Regions from separate parts of the Clostridium sp. AF32-12BH genome, predicted to be linked through region 2. Evidence: predicted binding sites of a transcription regulator. Region 2 holds the regulator's gene; the other holds the start of a gene.
The links. The regulator Rex, encoded in region 2, represses fermentation and respiration genes when NADH is low (regulators of the CRP and FNR family bind a similar motif). The targets are predictions, from matches to a motif close to ATTGTTAANNNNTTAACAAT.

Region 1 (11,435 bases), on a different contig from region 2:
CGGTTTTGAGCCTTCCCGGTTCGGATAATTTCTGGTCATGTGGCGGATGCTGACCTGGTTGTTTGCCGGTACATCCGTCACGCCAAAGCAGGGACCGCAGATGCACGGACGAAGAGTTACACCACTGACTGCCAGTTCCCCGGCAATCCCCTGTTCCATCAGATCTGCCATGACCGGGAGACTGGCCGGATTCATGCCAAGATTCAGACCGCTTCCCGGGATTCCATACCCCTTTAGGATATCCGCCATAGCGACAATATTTTCAAACAGACCGCCGCTACAGCCACTGACAAGTGCCTGGTCTACATAGAATTCCCCATTTTTCAAGTGAGACTGGATAGAAAACGGCTCACCATGGTCTCCCTTGATCCTGTTTCCTGCTTCTTCCACCTCTTTGATCACTTCCGGCATCCGTTCCTTGAACTCGCGGATTGACATGGCATTGCTTGGGTGAAACGGCAGTGCGATCATGCACTCCACGCTGGAAAGGTCAATCTCAATAAGACCGTCGTAGTACGCTCCGCTCTCTGGCTGCATTTTCCGGTAGGCATCGCCACGTCCGTGTCCGGTCAGAAATTCTTCCGTTTTTTCATCGGTACACCAGACACTGGAAAGCGCTGCACTCTCCGTTGTCATAACATCGATTCCCATACGGTATTCCATGCTTAAATTTTGTATGCCCTCTCCCACAAACTCCAACACCTTATTTTTGTTGAAATGATTCTGGAATGTTGCCGCGATCAGGGCCAGCGCCACATCCTGCGGACCAACGCCCGGTCTTGGAGTCCCGGTCAGGTTCACAGCCAACACCGGCGGGTAGGCAATATCATAAGTGCGCCCAAGCAGCTGTTTTGCCACCTCACCGCCGCCCTCTCCGATACCCATCGTACCCAGGGCACCATAACGGGAATGACTGTCTGACCCGAGGATCATCTTTCCGCACCCAGCCATCATTTCCCGCATATACTGATGAAGGACTGCCCGGTACGGCGGAACGAAAATGCCGCCGTATTTCTTCACATTTCCAAGGCCAAATACATGGTCATCCTCATTGATCGTACCGCCCACCGCACAGAGTGTATGGTGACAGTTGGAAAGCACATACGGGACCGGGAATTTTTGGATCCCGCTCGCCCGGGCTGTCTGTAAAATATTCACATAGTTATTATCTGGAGATACCAGAGCATCAAATTTCAGCTGAAGCTGATCCATATTGCCGCTGTGATTGTGGGCTTTCAGGATTCCATATGCCATTGTCTTTGTTTTTCCTTCCGCCTGTTCTGCTGCATTTCCTGCTTTTATAAAATTGCCGTCAGCTGTAAGCACAACTCCATGACCGGTTAATCTTACCATTTCAATCTCCTCCAATTCAGAACATCTTGCGTCTGTCACAAAATGTCTTTTATAAAAAATAGGAAACTGCCGCAAAATGCCACCATGGACACCTTGCGGCAGTCTGTCAAATATTCATCGCATTTTCATTTACCTGCGGATATACAATGTTCCATCCATAATGCGGCGTGCCGTTCTCTGGACCCCTACACTCGGAAACTTCAGCTCTCCATGTTCTTTTATCAGTTCCGGCACCATCGTCATGATACCACTCGGATGACCGATACGGACACTTCCCGCATTGCCAGAACTGCGAAGCACCTTCTCTACTACAGATCCCTTCATGGCTGCTGCCACGCTGATGGCACTTGCAGAAGTCAGCGGACATGCCTTATGGCATTTGAATACCGAAATGACACGGGCACAAACATCCATATCCTCTGCCTTCACCTGCTGTCCGGCAATATCGGTATAGGATTTCGGCACCGTCACAAAGCCGACCTTCGGCACCGCCGGACTGTTCTTTGTGGCATCCTGCAGATCTTTTGCAAAGCCCATCTTGCAGCAGGCAACACCGCGGATCTTCTCCAGGAGCGCACAAACTTCCTGATTGCTGTTTATTTCCTCCGGAAGTTCCGTACCGGTCATGCCGATATCCTCAGCCTTTACCAGCACCATGGGGTTGGACACATCCAGAATGGTGGCCTCGACCGGACCAAAATCAGGAATCTCCAAAGTCTCTACGCAGGTCCCGGTCGGAAGGAGCTTTCCAGTCTTCGCTCCTGCCGGATTCAGAAATTTTACATTCAATTCCGCTGCTGTTCCATCCACACCTGCAATGGCACAGTCTCCTTCCTGGGCGAATGTTTTTGTCTCTGGATCGATCGGAACCGTCACATCAATGTATTTATCTGTATTCCGGTTTAACATGTGGACCGTGGTCACCGGCTCGGTAATGGCAACCATCCCCTCTTCTACCGCATACGGACCAACTGCCGCGGTCATATTTCCGCAGTTAGACTTATAATCCACCTGACTCTTTCCAACAATGACCTGTCCCACCAGATACTCTACATCAATCCCCGGCTCCTCACTCTTCCAGACGATTACAATCTTATTATTAGAAGAAACCGTTCCGCCAAGCCCGTCAATCTGTTTTGGATCCGGGTCACCCATGGCCTGAAGAAAAATGCTGTCCCACTCATCCCGGTTTTCCGGAAGATCCTCTTTATGAAACATACAACCCTTACTGGTGCCGCCACGCATAAATACCGTTTTAAAAGTTCTCATACTGACCATTCCTTTCTTTTTGTTCTGACATTTCCCTATTTTTTGCAGTTTCCATTTCTTTTAACTGCTTTTGAAGGTGACGCAGCTGGCCTCCGGAAAGGATTACCTCCAGCTCATTATCCGAAAGCTCCAGCTTTGCCTTGAAAGAAATCCCCTTTGTCAGGTCTTTGATGGTTACTTCTCTCGTTTTCATCTGATCAAGGAGACCTTCAACCTCCAGCTCATCCAGCAGATCCAGTTTGTCGTAATCTGCAGGATCCGCAAATACCATTGGGATGATGCCGTGGTTGATCAGATTTCCTTTGTGGATGCGGGCAATACTCTTTGCAATCACCATTTTGACCCCCAGATACATCGGGTTAATGGCAGCATGCTCGCGGGAAGATCCCTGACCATAGTTTTCACCGCCGATGATAATGCTCCTGCCCATGGCTTTCGCGCGTGCTGCAAACTCCGGATCGTAGCGGTGGTAGCAATACTGGCTCATGAGCGGAATATTGGAACGCATACTCGAAAACTCCGCGCTGGCCGGGGTGATATCGTCGGTCGTAATGTTATCTACCGTCTTTAAGCTGATCTGTGCCTTTAAATACTGTTCCGGAGCGTCCGGGACCGGGAGCGGCTGAATGTTCGGGCCGCGCACAATCTCGACCTTCTTTGCTTCTTCTTCCGGAAGCGGTTCGATAATCATGGAATCGTCTACCGGAAACTCTGCCGGCTCTTTCACTTCTGCCAATACGGACAGATCACTTCCAAGAATATCCTCTGCACTTGCAAAGGTACCGGTAATCGCGGTTGCAGCCGCACTCTCCGGGCTCACCAGATAAATTTCTGCCGTCGGATTGCCTGCACGGCCTTTAAAGTTCCGGTTTGAGGTACGAACGGCCACACCTTTGGTAGCCGGTGACTGACCGATGGCGCAGCACGGTCCGCAGGCAAGCTCCAGAAGTCTTACCCCTGCATCCAGAAGGATATCGATATAGCCATCCCGCATCAGAAGTTTGTAAATCTGCTTGGAAGAAATTGCGCAGGTACAGCTCACATCCTCATGCACATGTCTGCCTTTGAATACCAGTGCTGCTTTCGCGATATCCGAATAGCTGGAGTTGGTACAGCTTCCAATAAATACCTGCTGTACTTTTTTCTTTTCCACATCCTTTAACGGGATCACATTGTCCGGCTGATGCGGGCATGCGCAAAGCGGAACGAGCTCGCTTAAGTTCAGCTCCATCTCACCGTCATACTCCGCATCCTCATCCGGAAGGATTTCTGTAAAGTCTTTTTCTCTTTGCTCCGCTCTCAAAAACTCACGTACACGCTCATCTGCCGGGAAGATCGAAGTAGTTGCCCCCATCTCTGCCCCCATGTTGGTGATGCTGGCACGTTCCGAAACGCTTAAGGTTGCAGCGCCCGGTCCGACATACTCAAATACCTTGCCAAGACCACCCTTAATACCAACGCGGCGCAGCATTTCCAGGATTACCTCTTTTGCATTACAGCCCGGCTGCAGATGGCCAGTCAGATTCACCCTGATGATCTGCGGCATTTTCAGATGCATCGGAACACCAGTCATCGCAGTTGCCACGTCCATGCCGCCCACGCCAATGCAAAGCATGCCGATCGAGCCGCCATGCGGAGTATGACTGTCGCCGCCCATTAACAGCTTTCCGGGAACACCAAACCGTGCGACCTGTACTGCGTGGCAGATTCCGTTTCCCTGTCTGGAAACATGAACACCATAGCGTTTTGCGACAGACTGCAGGTAAATATGGTCGTCTGGAGTCTTGTTATCCAGATATAACAGGTTGTGGTCCAGATAGCTGACACTGCATTCTGTACGGATGCGGTCCAGACCAACCTGCTCAAATGCCAGATAAGTCATAACCGCGTTGATATCGTGGGTCAGAGTCTGATCCACCTTCAGAAGGATTTCCTCTCCCGGCTTCATCTCAGAAGGTGCCGCAAGATGTGCAGAAAGAATCTTTTTTGTAATGTTCATTCCCATGTGAATACGCTCCTTTTTCTCTGTTTGCTTTTATTTTTTCAACAATTTTGTATAAACCTCACCGGTACGCTCCATCTCAGCGATGGTATAGCGCTGGTTTTCTATCTTTTTCAATGCGCGTTCTATAACACCCTCCGCCTCTTCCCGGGTAAGCACACAGACACCATTGACATCCCCGATCACAATATCACCCGGTCTTACGCAGACGCCTCCACAGCTGACCGGAACGTTGATGGCTCCTGCCCCGCTTTTTGCCGCTGTACCACAGGTTAGACCTTTCGCATAGACCGGAAAGCCTGCTTCCTCACATCCTTCCAGATCCCGGAAAGCACCATCGATCACCACGCCCTCTGCTTTCATAAGGTTCGCGCAAATACTCCGGTGATCTCCCCAGTAGGAACAGTCGCAGTTGCCTTTCCCTGCAATAACCAGCACGTCTCCTTCTTCCAGCGCAAGGATTGCATCTGCGACGATACTTCCTTCTCCACTTGGCACATCGACCGTTACCGCCGGACCCACGATCTTCTTTCTGCCGATCCAGGGTTTGATCCGGTAATCCATGGAATGATATAATCCCGCCCCGTCGCAAAGTTCCGGAGTGGTAAATGCCCGCAGCCGTTCGATCAGGTCTTTCGGCGGACGGGTGAATTGTGCTTTTTTTATCAAAGTATCCATATGTATTCCCCTTCCGTTTTATGATTTGATTGTAACGCATGGATTATCATAAGTAAAATACATGATTTTACATGTTCCTTATACACTTTTTTCTATAATACAGGTAAAAAATAACGAAGCAACCCGTTTCCGATTGCTCCGTTATTTTCCAGTTTTCTGTTATCCTATCAACACATTCTTTCTGCTAACGTTACTTCCCCTGCATCTCCAACAGGATCTTCGCCGTCTCCTCCAACTCCTCCTGCGCGTAAAACGCATCTAATATCGTCTTCCCCGGAACGACGGTTCCATGGCGCATAAGAAGCCATCCGTCACTGTGGTCGGCTTCTTTTTCAAACGCATCAAATAATTCTTTTGAGCCGGGCATGGCATACTCCACACACCCCACAGTTCCCAGTTTCATGCGAAGGTAAGGTGTAATATCCGGCATTACATCTAAAGTACCCGGCACGCATTGCATTCCCCATAAAACCGCATAGGTGCTGTGCGTATGAATCACTCCCCGTACCTCTGGCTTATGCCGATATACAGCAAGGTGCAGGGGCCATTCCTTGCTTGCTTTTTTCTCAAGCAGGTTGCCTTCGATATCCATCACTGCAAAATCAGATGGGCGCAACGTTCCAAAACAGGTGCCGGATGCACTGATATAAATCTTATCTTCGTGCCGGACACTGATATTTCCGGTATTTCCTTTCACGGTTCCACGCTCGAATAGCACATGTGCTGCCCAGACTGCCTGTTCTAACTTCTGTTTTAATAGTTCGTCCATAAATTCCTTTCTTCAATCATGCCAAGCGCCTGTTCAAAAAAGTCCTGATTTCCAAAATTTCCTGATTTCAGAATCAGGCGCAAACACCTGTTTCCCACTGGAGTCATAACCGGAACACCCGGTGCTACGCTTTCGTTGATCCAAAATGCTTTCTGATTCAATGTTTTCGTCACTGCCCCACTGGTTTCTCCGCCCGCAGATATGATTCCGGTAACTCCTGACTCTACAGCCAGTCGGGCCAGTGCTGCCATCGTTTTTTCAATTTGTCCGGATACATCGCCATATAGTGCCCGGTCCTGTTTTACCTGTTCCGGTGCGGCGCTGGAATAAACCAAAACAGGGCCGGATGATAAATCTGATTTGATACTTTCCCAAAATTCCACGATGTTCCAGTCGTGTCCGCAAAGCATCGCAGGTGTGATCTGAATACTTTTTCCACCCTTTTTCTGATATTGCGCAATTTGTCCTCTTGTCGCGACACTGCAGCTCCCGGCAAGCAGGAGCGGATACATACTTCGGTTTTCTTTTTGATAATACCGAAGCAAATACCGCGCAAGCGGTTCTGCAATTCCACTTCCCCCTGTCAGAAGCTTCAGGCTGCCAAAGGTTTCCGCAATTTTCTTTGCGTCTTCCTCTGTCCGGCAATCTGGTATCAGATAATGCGGCGTCTGAATTTCTTTCCCGCTTCGATCAGAATCCGAAAAAGAAGTTCCAATTTCCAGGCAGAAATACCGGCTTTGCGCCTCCATCAGTCTTTTCAGGTTGGAATCCCTCATCGGTGTAAGCGGATGGTCTTTCATGGAACTGTCCTGCAGCAAAGTACCATTCACATACAGGTTGCCCTGTTCTACTGTCCTTCCGTTTACCGGCAATGCAGGACAGATCAAAGCGCTTTTTACCTGTAAAAAATCCATAGCAACATCGCACACCGGACCAATATTTCCCTTCGGAGTCGAATCGAACGTAGAACAGTATTTGATATAAAAATGACTGCATCCTTGATGTTTAAGCCACTGTAACGCCTCCAGAGAGAGGCTGACCGCTTTCTCTGTTTCCTGCGTCCTGGTTTTCAATGCGATCACGATCGCGTCTGCCTGATCGGTTTCCTGCATTTCTTCTGGTGTACCATCTAGCAAGAGTGTCCGCATGCCTCCTTTTTTCAAAAAAGAGGCCATACCGGCTGCTCCCGTAAAATCATCTGCGACACATCCCAAAATGGCCATAAAATTTCTCCACTCAGATTTCCTTTTTCTTTTCCAGAAGCTTCGTGATCACTGTATCCGTAAACTCATCCGTTGACGCAGTTCCGCCTACATCCCTGGTAATGCATGTTTCTTCTGTCAGAACGGCTCTTACACTTTCCTCTACCAAATCTCCCCACTTTTTAAGGTCCATATAGCGAAGCATCATAGCGCCGGACAGAAGCAGAGATGTTGGATTTGCAATATTTTTCCCGGCAATATCCGGGGCAGAACCATGACAGGCTTCAAAAACAGAACACTGATCACCAATATTTGCGCCAGCCCCCAGTCCCAGACTGCCAACAAGACCTGCACACAGATCCGATAAAATGTCTCCATACTGATTCATGGTAACGATCACGTCAAAACGCGTCGGATCCGTAGCAAGATAAAAGGCTGTTGCATCAACCATCAGATCATCCGATTCGATCTGTGGATAATTCTTTGCTACTCTGCGGAATGTTTCCAAAAAGAGGCCATCTGTCAGAATGATTGCATTTGCCTTGTGGACACAGGTTACCTTTTTCCTTCCATACTTTAATGCGTATTCAAACGCATAATTTGCAATCCGTTCTGCCCCTTTTTTCGTGATCAGTTTTACAGCTTCCGAGGCAGTATCTCCGCCAATCCGATGTTCGATCGCAGAATAAATTCCTTCCGAAATTTCCCGGATCACTACAACATCCATGTCTGCATTTTTACCGGAAATTCCCGGAATTCCTTTTGCCGGTCTCGGGCATGCAAAGCAATCCAGTTCCTGCCGTATCACATTGTTGTTGGATGGATAAATATGGCTGCTTCCGTCTTTTCGCTGATATACAAACCGTCCTTTCATTTTTTCTACACTCATCGGTCCCTTGATGGCTACCTTCAGTTGCTTATCATAAAGTACAATGGTATAATTTTATCAATATCAATAACCTATTGGAATGTTTTCAGAAAGGCATGCTCACCATGGATGAAAAAGATTATGAACTGTTATTAGAATTAAATGAGTCAAAAAATATCACAAAAGCAGCGCAAAAACTGTATATGACACAGCCTGCCATCACCAAACGGATTCAGAAAATGGAGGAAGAACTTCAGTGTACCCTGTTTCTGCGCTCCAAAAAGGGGATTTTATTTACACCTGCCGGAGAACAGATTCTTCCCTATGCTTCTGAAATCCTGGCAAACAGCCGGAAGTTAAAGGAACAGGTTTCTGCCTGTCAGAATCAGGTCTGCGGCACACTCCGCCTCGGTTCTTCTTTAAACTTCTCCCACTACCGGCTCCCCAGAATTATCAAGGCTTACACCGACCAGTATCCGCTCGTGGACGTACAGATCACGACCGGACAGAGCAAGCATCTCTTCCAGTTATTAAACCGGGATGAAATTGCCATTGCGATCATGCGGGGACGGTATGTCTGGGATGAAGCCATACAGCTTATCTCTTCCGAACCGATGTGCTTCGTCTGCAGCAAAGAAAACCAGGGACGGTCTTTAAGCGAATATTCCTACATTGGCCGCCACACAGACTCAGACTTATCCGCCCGGATTGACCGATGGCTGACTGCACACGATCTTGCCCAGATCCGTCCGCATATGTGGATTGACAGCATTGATACCTGCAAGGAAATGGCGCGCTACGGCCTTGGCTGGTGCATTTTGCCACGCATCTGTCTGGATGATTTTGATGGCTATATCGAAGAACTTTATATGGAAGATGGTTCTCCATTCCTCCGAAATACCTTTGTGCTTTACAAGCATCAGTATGCCGAACTCCCGCAGGTAAAACTGTTTCTGGATGCACTGCTCGGCAGTTCCGTTTCCGAAAATAAGTTTTAATCTTCCTCCGGATACATGGCAACAAAAAAGCAGAGACCTGCATCCTTTCACACAAGTCTCTGCTTTGGCAGAAATGATTGATTTGATTTGATAAAATTTTAGAATTTGATCACACCGATCACGGTAGCCATAATCAGCACCGCAATGCTTGCCGGCCACACCAGTCTCAAGGAATATTGGATGTGCTCACCAATTGATACATCTGCAAGACCAAGGCCTACATAAGTTGCTGCTACAGACGGGCTGACCGGAGTTCCCATGGTTGCAGTCAGCAGAAATGCTGCTGCCACAGTCTCCTGTGCTACGCCAAACGGCTCAACCACACCGATGATGATCGGAAGCAGTGCATAGTAAAATGCATCGGTACCAAGGATCATCAGAAGCGGTACGGAGAACAGACACATGAACCAGTGCATGTGCGGAGCGATTGCTGACGGAAGCACAGCAACAATTGCGTTTGCCATCGCTTCTACCATGCCGGAATCTTTGATGACACCCATGAAGATACCAACGGAAAACAGGGTCATGGTCATAACCATGGCATTGGTGCCATACTCTTTGATCTTCTTGTTCTGCTGTTTTGCATTCGGGAAGTTTACGATCAGACCGATTGCAAATGCTACCATAAAAATGGAATACAGCGGAACCGGAAGGTCTCTAAACAGCAATACTTACATCACCAGAGTCAGCACGAGGTTGAAATAATAAATGCTCTTCTTTGTTTCTTTCTTCTCCCCATTCGCATTCGCCAGTTCCTGTACATGAATTCCAGCTTCCGCTCCGTTTTTTTCTCAATCATGGAAACTACGATTGCAATGCCAAACGCTGCGATTGCCAGGCATACAACACCTGGAATCATAAAGCCATACAGGTCTCCGGCCTCTACGCCTGCCACACTTGCCGCACGCATGGTCGGACCGCCCCACGGAACCAGGTTCATCACGCCGTATGCACCGCACATAGCTCCTAAAAGTGCCTGCGGACGTACTCCCATACGCTTGCAGATTGGCAGAAATGCCGGAACCACGATCAGAAATGTGGTTGCCCCGGAGCCATCCAGATGTGCCACAAAAGTGGTAAGCACAATTGCGATGAAAATGGTTGCCACATTCTTTCCTGCCCGTTTAATCAGAAAATTGATGATCGGATCAAATAATCCCGCATCTGACATCATGGTGAAATAAGAAATCAAGAAAATGAATACTCCTTTACCTCGCGGACTACATCCATGATGCTGCCGTCACGTGCTTCAATGATACCAACTACCTTATCGCCAAACTGTACCTGATCCGGTGCACCTGTAATGGCATAAGCCTGATCTCGCAATTCCTCGATGGTGCAGATGGGCAGACCGCTGTCTTTCATGCAGTCGATGAGATCCTGTCTGCGCGGGTTGATTGCGATACCATAATCGGTGATGACAACATCTACGGTCTCACCCGGAGTCGTCACGGTAGTTACATTCGTGCAGATTGCCGGGATTCTTCCCTGCAGAAGCGGCGCAATAACGATGGTACACTTTGCGCCTGCGGCGGTATCTGGATGTCCACCCTGGGCGCCGGTAATGATTCCGTCTGACCCTACTACAACATTGCAGTTGAAATTTACATCTACTTCCAGTGCGGCCAGAATAACAAAATCAAGCTTATTCACATACGCGCCCTTGTTAAACGGGTTTGCATACTCGGAAGCACTGATCTCAATGTGACGGTCTGGGTGCTTCTTAATAGACTCTACTGCCCCAAGATCAAAGTCCTGCGTGTCTACCAGAAGATCTGTCAGGTCACGGTCCAGCAGATCAGCCATAGGTTTGGTCAGTCCACCAACACCAAAGCTCATCCGGATACCACGCTTTTCCATCTCATCTGCAAGGGAGATCGTCGATGCAATAGAGGCACCTCCTACTCCGGTCTGATAAGAAAATCCATTTTTGAAATACGGGGTGCGGATGACAAACTGCGTACAGTAATCTGCCATTCTCAGCTTTCTCATGTCGGAGGTCGGCTTTGCTGCGCCGGTTGCAATCTTGGCCGGATTACCGATCTCATTCACCACGCAGACAAAGTCTACCTGAGTCATGGAAATGCTTGCCGGGATGTTTGGGAACGGCACCAGACAATCGGTGATTGCTACCACACGGTCTGCGTACTCGGCATCGGCCATGGTATAGGACAATACGCCACAGTCGCTCTTCCCGCCGTTTGCCCGCATGTTGCCGTATTCATCACAAGTCGGAGCGCCGATAAATGCGATATCGATGTGGACTTCGCCAGACTCGATGGCTCTGACACGTCCG
Region 2 (11,435 bases):
ATGCCGCGGGCCAAAAGACCTGCGATCACGCCGGTCAGGACATCGCCGGAACCGCCTTTTGCCATGGCACTGCAGCCGCTCTGGTTGATCCAGGTACCGCCATCCTTATCCGTGATCACAGTAACTGCATCTTTTAACACACAAACGGTGCCATAACGGGCACTATAGGCCCTAGCCTCTTCCAGCGGTGCCTTTTTCAGATCAGCTGCCGGAACCGAGGTCAGCCGGCTCATTTCGCCCATATGCGGTGTAATAATAATATTCTCTGTAAAATAACGTGTCAGATACGGATGGGATGCCACACAGTTTAACCCATCTGCATCTAGAACAATCGGCACATAAGCGTCGGACAGAACCGTTTCCAACAGATACTCTGTGTAAGCATCCTGCCCCAGTCCGGGTCCCGCTGCGATCACATCAGCCCAGGCACACTCCTTTTCCAGTATTGTTTGCATGGTCTCTTCTTCATCCGGATCATAGCAGGATACGATTGCCTCCGGAAGCTGCGTCTGCAAGACTGTCCGGTTTTCCGGCACAGTAAGGATTTTCACCAGCCCCGCTCCCGTACGGTATGCGCCAAGCGCTGTAAAATAAGCAGCCCCGCTCATTCCACGGCTTCCCGCGATCACAAGGACTTTTCCAAAAGTCCCTTTGTTGCCGTCTTCCTGCCGTTTGGGAAGCTTGCTTAAATCCTCCGGCGTCAGGACCTTTGCATCCCATCCGCTCTTTAACAGGCTGATCTTTGAGAAGCCGATATCAGCCACCTCAAGTTTTCCAACATATTTTTTTCCAGGATACAATAACAGTCCTGTTTTTGGATATCCAAACGTTACCGTCACGTCGGCAGCCAGTGCTGCTCCCATGATTTCTCCCGTACTTCCATGAATTCCGGATGGTGTATCGACTGCGATCACACCAGCATCACACCGCTCACGTATGCGTTCCAGTATTTCCAGTACTTTTCGGTATTCCCCGGTAATATCGCGGCCAAGACCAATTCCAAACAAGGCATCCAGAATGATGTCGCAATCTGCGTTTTCATATTCTTCTGCCGATAGTTTCGGCACATTTAAATTTTTTGCAATCCGCTTCTGATGTTTCATCTCTTCCGAATCGTACTGCGCATTTCCGGCAAAGAAAAGGCTGACTTCATAGCCGCGTTCCTGCAAAATCCGCCCGGCTGCCACACCGTCTGCCCCATTGTTTCCTGTCCCGCATACCGCAAGAATATGGGCATTTTTTCCCCATCCCCGCTCGGCTGCCATACGTTCTGCTGTCTTAGCAACTGCAAGCGCTGCGCGCTCCATCAAAACCATTGACGGAATCCCGATTTCCCTGATTGTATTCTGGTCGACTGCTTTCATTTGCTGTGCAGTTACTGCATAATTCATGTTCCGCCTCCTTGAATAGGACATCGTTTGCTGCTGTTTGCGCATACGTGCCCGGCAACTCTCATTTTCCCATGTAGCAAAAAACGACAGGCAGGAGAATTCGCTTACCCCTGCCTGCCGGCCCTTGCATTACTGTTCAAAAACCAGCCTGTGAACAATAACGCGCTTCCCCTTCACACGGTTCTGTTATGATTCGCCCTGCGCCTTCTTTTGCTCTTCTTCTTTCTTTCGGTCCTGCATGCTGCATACCCGGTAGGACAAGCGCATCAGGCTTTCCGAAAGATGTACATTTTCAACAACGACATCATCCGGTACATTCAGGTCCACATGCGCAAAATTCCAGATTGCCTTGATTCCCGCATTCACAAGCCTGTCCGCGATTTCCGGTGCTTTCGTCTTCGGGATGGTCAGTGCCGCCATCTGGACGTTATTGTCTTTGATGAACTGTTCCAGATCGTCGACACCACGGATCTCTATACCGCGTACCACAAGACCGATCAGTCTTGGATTGATATCAAACATTCCTTTGATAATGAAACCACGCTTTTCAAAGTTTGCATAATTCGCAATCGCCTGTCCTAAATTTCCGGCACCGATGATGATCAGGTTATGCTGGCGGTCGATTCCAAGAATTTTACCGATTTCTGTATATAAGTATTTTACATTATACCCGTAGCCCTGCTGGCCAAATCCTCCGAAATTATTTAAATCCTGACGAATCTGGGAAGCAGTCACTTTCATCCGGGTACTGAGTTCATTGGATGAGATACGCTCTACACCTGATTCCAATAACTCTCCGAGGTAACGGTAATACCGCGGAAGCCTTGTAATGACTGCTTTGGATATCTCTCTGTTTTCCATGCTGCACATCTCCTATACGTAAACTATTGTAATCTATTATAACCGTTTGCGAAATCTATGTCAATGTTCAAACAATTCCTGAGCAAAAAATACACAGAAAGCCTTTACAAGTGCCAAAAACCTATATTATACTTGATAAGTCTTATAGTAGAAAACGTAACGAAATGGAGTTATCTATGATTTTATCATGCAATCACATCAGCAAAGCATTTGGTACAGATGAAATCCTGTCCGAAGTTTCTTTCCATATAGAAGACCAGGAAAAAGCCGCGATTGTCGGAATCAACGGAGCCGGAAAGTCCACTCTGTTAAAGATCATCGTCGGCGAACTCGCTGCAGATTCCGGCGAAGTTGTCCTTGCAAAAGGCAAAACACTCGGATACCTGGCACAGCATCAGGATCTGGACAGCAGCCGTACCATTTATGAAGAATTAAAAGAAGTCAAGCAGCCCATCATCGACATGGAGCTTGAGATCCGGGAACTGGAGATCCGTATGCAGCATGCCTCAGGCGAAGAACTGGAGCAGATGCTTTCTACATACAGCCGTTTAAGCCATACATTCGAGCTGGAAAACGGATATGCCTGGAAAAGCGAACTGACCGGAGTATTAAAAGGTCTCGGATTCACGGAAGACGAATTTGACAAAACAGTCTCAACCCTCTCCGGCGGTCAGAAGACCCGTGTATCCCTCGGCAAGCTTCTGCTCTCCCGCCCGGATATCATCCTCCTCGATGAGCCAACCAACCATCTGGACATGGAATCCATCGCCTGGCTGGAAACCTATCTCTTAAACTATAACGGTGCCGTGATCATCGTAGCACATGACCGGTACTTCTTAAACCGCGTTGTCACAAAAGTTGTGGAGTTGGAGCAGGGACATGCTTCTGTCTACCTTGGAAATTACACTGCCTACAGCGAAAAGAAAGCCATGATCCGCTCTGCCCAGATGAAGGCCTGGTTAAACCAGCAGCAGGAAATCAAACACCAGGAGGAGGTCATCACCAAATTAAAATCCTTCAACCGGGAAAAGTCTATCAAACGTGCAGAAAGCCGCGAGAAAATGCTCTCCAAGATCCAGGTTTTAGAAAAGCCTGCCGAGATCCAGGATGAGATGCGGATCACCCTGGAGCCAAACATTGTCAGCGGAAACGATGTCCTCACCATCAAAGATCTGAGCAAATCCTTTGGTTCCACCCACCTGTTCTCCCATGTAGATATGGAAGTCAAACGCGGAGAACGGGTTGCCATCATCGGAAACAATGGCACCGGAAAAACTACCATATTAAAGATCATCAACGGTATGCTCCCGGCCGACACCGGAACCATCACGCTGGGATCCAAAGTCCATATCGGTTACTACGATCAGGAGCATCACGTTCTCCATATGGAAAAAACAGTCTTCGAGGAAGTGCAGGATGCCTATCCGAACCTGACCAACACACAAGTCCGCAACATTCTTGCCGCGTTCCTTTTTACCGGGGACGATGTATTTAAGCGGATCTCCGATTTAAGCGGTGGGGAGCGCGGACGTGTTTCCCTCGCCAAGCTTATGCTCTCGGAGGCCAACTTCCTGATCCTGGACGAGCCAACCAACCACCTGGATATTACCTCCAAGGAAATTCTGGAAAATGCATTGAAACATTATACCGGAACCGTGCTTTACGTTTCCCACGACCGTTATTTCATCAACCAGACTGCAACCCGGATTCTGGAACTGACCGGTCAGACGTTCTTAAATTATATCGGTAACTACGATTACTATCTGGAAAAGAAGGATCTCATGAAAGAGCTCTACGTGGATTCGGAACACACAGAACGCGACCGTGCGATTGGAACAGCTGCAGCAAACGGAAATTTAAAAGCCACAGGCGTTCCCGGTATGGCAAAATCCACAGCGGAAACAGAGGTAAAGCTGGACTGGAAAGCCCAGAAAGAAGAACAGGCGCGCATCCGTAAACGCCAGAATGACTTAAAGAAGGTCGAAGACGAAATCCATCGTCTGGAAACCCGTGATGGTGAAATTGACGCGCTGCTCTCACAGGAAGAAATTTACACCGATGTAGCACGCCTGGTAGAACTGAATAATGAAAAAGAGTCCCTCCAGAAAAAACTGGAAGAACTCTATGAGACATGGGAAGAGCTGGCAGAATGATCTGCCGGCTCTTCTTTTTGATGCAGGATCATTTCCAGTTTTTCGCAAAGTTCTGGAAATTTCCGGCGCAGTTCTTCCGTTTTTTCTCCGCTTACATAGGCAGAAAACAATGTTCCAAAACAAAAGCCTGCATCTTCCGCATAGTAATCCGGGATCTCCAAAATGCGTTCCAGCACCGGACTGACTTTCCAGTATTCCTGCATTACGGCGCTGTCTCCCCGGTAACATCCTGCTTTATAGGCGACGTATTCCCCAAACGCCTGTAAGATGGAATCGGCATCACAAAACTTCACTTTTTTATAGCGACGGTCCGTACTGTAGCGGACATAATAGATCCCGGAAGAAGTAGATGGAGCCTCAAAGTAAGTTTTCTTCGTGTAAAAAAGGAACTGCCAGCCGTCCTTCACAAATTGCCGGATCCACCCTCTTGGCACCTCATAAAGATAATCCGTGATCAGATCCTTGTCTTCGGAATCCGGTTTTCTGGTTCCGATCACCCGGATTTCCCCTTTCTTATCCTCCTGGCCGTCTTCTCCCAAAAACTTTAAATCCACATACTGATTATGAGCCATATGTCCATTGCTGAAGAAAAAATAACGGATCCCGTCAATGGTTCTGGTTCCTCCGGTCTGCATCCATCCATGCTCATCGAACCAGTACCATTCCCCTTCATAGTACAGCCAGCCTGTATGCAGCTGCCCGTCCTGATCCCGGTAAGTCCAGTGATGATCCTTTCCGTAACTCCAGTTTTTCCCTCCGCTTCCGGGAGCATCCATCGCATAGGACGGAAAAACAAACAACAGCCAAAAGCAAAGCAGAAAAAACAAACCGGTACTTTTTATGCGCATTCGATGCTGTTTCATAAATCCACCTCGTTTCCAAAGCAAAGCGATCTCTCCACATATACAAAAAGAGGGGGCACTAAGAAGCGCCACCCTCGTAAGATCAGGTTATGAGCAAGACGATAAGCCGGGTTATGTCGTTGAATGGTCATCTATCTAGACCAGATGTCACCACCTGGTTCAAGCAACCTACCCGAAAGCAGACGGGCCGCCTTATGCTTTCTGTTCGGTCTTGCTTCGAGTGGGGTTTACATGTGCCCCGTCTGTTACCAGACGGGCGGTAGTCTCTTACACTGCCCTTCCACCCTTACCGGCAAAGCCGGCGGTATATTTCTGTTGCACTGTCCCTGGAGTCACCTCCGCCAGACGTTATCTGGCACCCTGCCCTGTGAAGCCCGGACTTTCCTCTCCCGCAGCCTTTCGTTTCTGCGGCAGCGACCATTTGTCTTACTCAATGCTCCCAATTCTACCACGATTCCGGGGTGCTGTCAACTTAGACTTTCAAGCAACTCCACCACCACGTCGGACACATCACACACAAACTGTCCGTGTTCAGACTTTAAAACAGGATCCGCCGATAAACTCCCGGATCAGGGAATTATGCGGAATTTCCTCACTGCTGACACCAAGGAAGTAATCCAGGAATTTTAACAACCGTTTTGCTTCCACATACTCTGCGCTGTCACGCGGTACGGAAAACAGAACCGGCTCCGCATACTGTTTTAAGACAGCCAGTTCATAAACAAGGGCCGAATTGAACATTACGTCTGCCTCTTCCTGATACGGAAAAATATTCTCTTCCTCTCCGCGGCGGACGGACGGCCACATCCGTATCGTATCCTGGGCGGAGGAACCTCTGGTACGCGCATCGCGCACGATCCGGCGGATCAGGCGTCCATCCGTAGTCGGAATACGATTATGCTCATCGATATTTAACTGCGTCAGTGCACTGATATAAATCTTAAACTTATTCTTTCGCGGCAATGCATAAGAAAGTTTCTCATTCAGACAGTGAATTCCCTCAATGACCAGCACATCATCCGCGCCCAGTGTCAGATAATCGCCATGGTATTCCCGCACACCTTTGATGAAGTTATATTCCGGCATTTCCACGGTCTTACCCGCCAGAAGATCGGTCATGTTCTGATTGAACAGCGCCACGTCCAGACATTCCAGTGCCTCATAATTATAATTGCCATTTTCATCCCGCGGACTGTCGACCCGGTTTACAAAATAATTGTCTACCGCGATCGGATGTGGTTTTAAGCCCTTCGCCTTTAACTGAATGGAAAGCCGGTGGGAAAAGGTCGTCTTTCCGGAAGAAGATGGTCCTGCGATCATCACAATTTTCTTGTCCGGCCTGCTGGCGATCTGTTCTGCAATATCACCGATTTTCTTTTCCATCAGCGCCTCCTGCATCAGGATCAGTTCGCTGATTCTGCCATGACAGATCACATCATCCAGCGCTCCAACGGTCGGCACCTCCAGCTGCCTGCCCCAGCTTTCCGTTTCATTCAGTACCTCAAACAGCTTTTCCCTGTCATGGAATTTTGCTACCTGTTCCGGATTATGTTGTTCCGGCAAAAGCAGCATCATGCCATCCCGGTAAAGGATCAGATCAAAATATTTCAGATATCCGGTATTTTGTACCATGTATCCGTAATAATAATCCTCGAACCCGCCAATGCTGTATAAGTTTACCCTGGAAACCCTGCGGTAATGGAAGAGACGTTCTTTCTCATACATCCGGTGACGGTGAAAAACTTCAATAGCCTCATCCGTCGTCACATTCCGCTTCATGATCGGAATTTCAGCCGCAACATACTCCTGCATTTTTTCTTTGATGCGATCAACCAGCTCCTGATTTTTTTCAAACGTTCCTTCTGATTCAATAAATAAACCATTGGCAATCGCGTATTCCACGGAAACTTTTTTGATATGCTCTGCCCCAACGACTTCGTAGAATGCCTTTAACAAAATCAGCAGAACACTGCGCCGGTAAGTCTGGATGCCCGGTTTATCCGCAGCAGTCAAAAACTCAATCCGGCTTCCTTCTTTTACCTTTTTGTGAAGTTCCTGCAGTTTTCCATCTACCGTTGCCAGTAAAATTTCATGCCGAAAATGATCCTGCACTTCTTTTGCTACATCTTTTAAAAGTGTATCTTCGCGATACTGCTTTTCCTGCCCTAACACCCACACATGAAGCATAAACGTTCTCCTTTCTTTCCGATCGGATTCCTTTTCAAATCCGTAACTCCGGGAAAAGTCCGTTTCGTATCAGATTACCTTTGCCGGAAAGTCCGGTTCTGCCTGGATTACTTCGATCGTACCGTCAGAAACCTGTCTGATATACTCTGCCATAAATGGAATGAAAATGTGTTCCAGACCATAATGTCCGGCATCGATAATGGCCAGTCCCTGCGCCGCTGCATCGATTGCGTCATGGTGCCCGATATCGCCCGTAATCAACACTTCCGCATGCTTTTCCAGTGCGTAACGGATCATACTGCCGCCTGCGCCTGGAGAGATCGCCACACGACTTACCGGTTTGTTTGCCGTATCACTTCCATAAACCAATGCAAAGGGCAGACCAAACACTTCTTTCACCGTCTCTGCCAATTGCTCCAGCGAGCAGGTTTCTGGTAAAATCCCAGTTTTTCCGATGCCTGCAGAAACGCCCTGCACTTCTCCGGTCACCTCTAACGGTTCCCCATTTTGAATCTGCAGACGCTTCGCCGCCAGATCGGCCATGCAGCCTGGTGCCGCATCAAAATTTGTGTGCATGGCAAAATAAGAAATATCTGCCTGCAGTAATGTTACGATCCGCCGACTGATAAAATCCGCATCCGTTACCTGTTTTATTGCACGGAAAAGTAACGGATGATGCGTGAGCAGAAAGTCTGCTTTCTCCCTAACTGCCTGTTCCACGACCCGGTCTGTCGCATCCAGCGCAACCAGAACCTTCGTTATCTCTTTTTCTCCTCGTCCGACCAGAAAACCCGAATTATCCCACTCACAGGCCAGACTTTTCGGAGCCAGTTCTTCCAGTTTTTCAATCAATTCCCTGCAGAGCATGATATGCCTCCTTTGTCTCCATCAATTCGTTTTTCAGACTTTCCGCGCGTTTTTTTGCTCCTTCTGTTTTTGCCTGGGACAAATGCACAAAAAGTTCTTCTCCCTGCGTCAGTTCCCGTTCCAGAAATTCCTGCAGAACCGGATCTTTTTTCCGGATCAGATCCGCACCATAACGATACTCATGTGCATGTTCATAATGCATCGTTCCAGGACTGACATGCATGATCACATAATACTTACCGTCTTCCACCAGCATCTGTTCCTTCTGGATTGCAAATTCCAACTGCTCCAGCCCATGACGGAATGCAGAAAGTTCTGACTGCGGGGAAAGCACATAATGCTTTACACTTGCATGCATATGCGCACCATCGCGGAGGATGCGCAGCATCAGCTCGCCTCCCATTCCCGCAATGATCACCGTGTCTGCCTCTCCCGGCTTTAATTCCTTTAAGCCGTCACTGAGCCTCGTTTCGATCTGGTCTTCCATGCCAAACTCCCGGACATGCTCACGGGCTCTGGCAAGAGGTCCCTTTCGCACATCCATGGCGATCACATGCTTTACTTTTCCGCTTTCGATCAGGCGAATCGGGACGAATCCATGATCCGTCCCAACATCTGCCACATATCCTTCTGTAACCTCCGCTGCCTGTGCAGCGATCCGTTCTAACCGGTCTGATAATTTCATCTTATCTCTGTTCCTTTTGTAACTGTTTTTGTTCGCCCAGTTACCTTCCTTTTCTATATTGTTTAGTCAAGATAATCTTTCAATTTCTTGCTGCGGCTTGGATGACGCAGTTTCCGAAGCGCTTTTGCTTCAATCTGGCGGATTCGCTCTCTTGTCACATGAAACTGCTTCCCAACCTCTTCCAGCGTTCTCGGTTTTCCATCCTCTAACCCGAACCGAAGACGCAGCACCTGCTGTTCCCGGTCTGTCAGCGTACCCAAAGCTTCCATTAACTGTTCATGAAGAAGGGTGAATGTCGCTTCTTCCGCCGGAACTGCCACATGGTCATCCTGAATAAAATCGCCAAGATGGCTGTCTTCTTCCTCGCCGATCGGCGTTTCTAACGACACCGGATCCTGGGATATTTTCCGGATTTCCCGTACCCGTTCTACCGGAATTTCCATTTTGGCTGCAATTTCCTCAGCCGTTGGCTCCCTGCCAAGTTCCTGCACCAGTTGTCTGGACGTACGGATCAGACGGTTGATCGTCTCTACCATGTGTACCGGGATCCGGATTGTGCGGGACTGATCCGCGATCGCACGCGTAATTGCCTGCCGGATCCACCAGGTAGCATAAGTCGAAAATTTATATCCTTTGCGGTAATCGAATTTTTCCACAGCTTTGATGAGACCGAGATTGCCTTCCTGGATCAGATCAAGAAACTGCATGCCTCTTCCTACATACTTTTTGGCAATGCTGACCACCAGCCTTAAGTTTGCCTCAGCAAGACGTTTTTTTGCCTGCTGATCGCCAAGTTCCATGCGTTTTGCCAGCTCAATTTCCTGATCCGTGGTCAAAAGCGGAATTTTTCCAATTTCCTTTAAATACATCCGGACCGGATCTTCCACCCCGACTCCTTCCGGTACAGAAAGATCGATTTTATCCAGTTCCGCTTCTTCTTCCTCTTCAGAGTCCTCGTCCAGAAACAGATCCGGTTCCATATCATCTTCTTCCTCTGTACGAAGGACATCTACGTTATGTTTGTCCAGAAAATCATAAATGCGGTCCAGTTTTTCCGGATCCAGGATCTCGCCTTTGAAAAAATCCAGGATTTCCCGGTTTTCCAGCACATTTTTCTTCTTTTTTGCCTCTTCTAACAACAGTCCCAGTTTCTCATCAAATGTCTGTGTACGTTCTTCCATATCTATCCGCCCTTTCTCAAATGCAGATCACCGGAAAAGGAATTGCCCATCCGGTCCTTTCACTAGTCAATGGATATCTGAAGCGTTTTCAGCGCCGCCTGCTGCCGGATGATCTGTTGGAGCGCCGCAATGTCGGTTGCGCTCCGGCTTGCCTCATCCAGGCTGTTTTTCTTCACTTTCAGCACTGTTTCAGAAAATGCTTTTCGCTGTTCTTCATTATTTAAGGAATCATTCAGGCTTGCGTTGAACAACGCCGCCACCTGTTTGTATTGTTCTTCATCGTTGATAAATCGATTCAGGATCCCGGCCGGGTTTAAGTTCCCTTCTTTATGACCATCAAAAACCATCTGTGCAACTTCATGATATAATGGCTCCCGAAAATCATCCGCATCAATGATGCCGGCAATCTTCTCAAAAAGCTGCGGCCGTTCGATCAGCCAGGTCAAAAGAAGGCGCTGCGACCTACGAATGCCGTCGTCCTTTTCTTTTTTCTTTTTCCGCTCACGCGGGTCTGTTCTGTCTTCTTCCCATTTTTGCAGTGGAACCGAACCAAGCTGGTTTCCAAGCCGGTTCACCAGCCTGCGCAGATCTTCATAAGGAATAAACTGCGCCTGCGCAACAGCCCTGGTGTAATTATCCCGTTCCAGTGCCTCCCCAAATTCCAGAAGCTTTCTCGCAACCGCATTGTAAAAACGGGTCTTTTGTTCCGGATCTTCCAGATCATATTCCCGCTTCATAACATCGATTTCATACAGGAAACTGTTCTGCGCATTGGCAATCCGCTCCCGGAATGCATCTGCCCCAAGATTTTTGATAAATTCATCCGGATCCTTATAAGGTTTTAAATTCAGCACTTTTGTGGAGATGCCGACCTCTTTTAAGATCGGGATTGCGCGGAGTGCTGCTTTTACCCCCGCCCCATCACTGTCGTACGTCAGGATCACCGTGTCCGTATAACGTTTGAGCAGCACCGCATGCTGGGTCGTAAAAGCCGTGCCAAGCGACGCTACCGCATTGGTAAAGCCCGCCTGGTGCATGGCAATGACATCCATATAGCCCTCGCAGGCCAGTATATACTTTTCCCGGCTGGTACGGGCATAATTTAACCCGTACAGATTCCGGCTTTTATCAAAGATCATGGTCTCCGGTGAGTTTAAATATTTCGGAGTCCCGTCTCCCATCACGCGTCCGCCAAATCCGATCACGCGGTTATTGACATCCATGATCGGGAACATAACACGATTCCA

Region 1: the regulator Rex is predicted to act here: its motif matches at 8,205-8,224, upstream of DWZ40_RS10700 (isocitrate/isopropylmalate family dehydrogenase).

Annotation. Positions count from the first base shown of each region.
Region 1 is NZ_QUEH01000009.1:93,980-105,414, forward strand. It holds gene DWZ40_RS10670 (hydratase) at 1-1,353, opposite strand, end outside; gene DWZ40_RS10675 (PrpF domain-containing protein) at 1,483-2,622, opposite strand; gene DWZ40_RS10680 (aconitate hydratase) at 2,609-4,627, opposite strand; gene DWZ40_RS10685 (RraA family protein) at 4,658-5,302, opposite strand; gene DWZ40_RS10690 (class II aldolase/adducin family protein) at 5,493-6,071, opposite strand; gene otnK (3-oxo-tetronate kinase) at 6,056-7,294, opposite strand; gene DWZ40_RS10700 (isocitrate/isopropylmalate family dehydrogenase) at 7,308-8,162, opposite strand; gene DWZ40_RS10705 (LysR family transcriptional regulator) at 8,267-9,139, shown strand; gene DWZ40_RS20070 (SLC13 family permease) at 9,238-9,765, opposite strand; gene DWZ40_RS20075 (SLC13 family permease) at 9,825-10,331, opposite strand; gene citF (citrate lyase subunit alpha) at 10,328-11,435, opposite strand, start outside.
Region 2 is NZ_QUEH01000012.1:46,676-58,110, reverse strand. It holds gene DWZ40_RS12725 (NAD(P)H-hydrate dehydratase) at 1-1,391, opposite strand, end outside; gene DWZ40_RS12720 (redox-sensing transcriptional repressor Rex) at 1,578-2,252, opposite strand; gene abc-f (ribosomal protection-like ABC-F family protein) at 2,429-4,405, shown strand; gene DWZ40_RS12710 (hypothetical protein) at 4,375-5,268, opposite strand; RNA gene rnpB (RNase P RNA component class A) at 5,355-5,701, opposite strand; gene DWZ40_RS12700 (nucleoside kinase) at 5,800-7,455, opposite strand; gene DWZ40_RS12695 (Nif3-like dinuclear metal center hexameric protein) at 7,525-8,322, opposite strand; gene DWZ40_RS12690 (class I SAM-dependent methyltransferase) at 8,300-9,007, opposite strand; gene rpoD (RNA polymerase sigma factor RpoD) at 9,070-10,188, opposite strand; gene dnaG (DNA primase) at 10,251-11,435, opposite strand, start outside.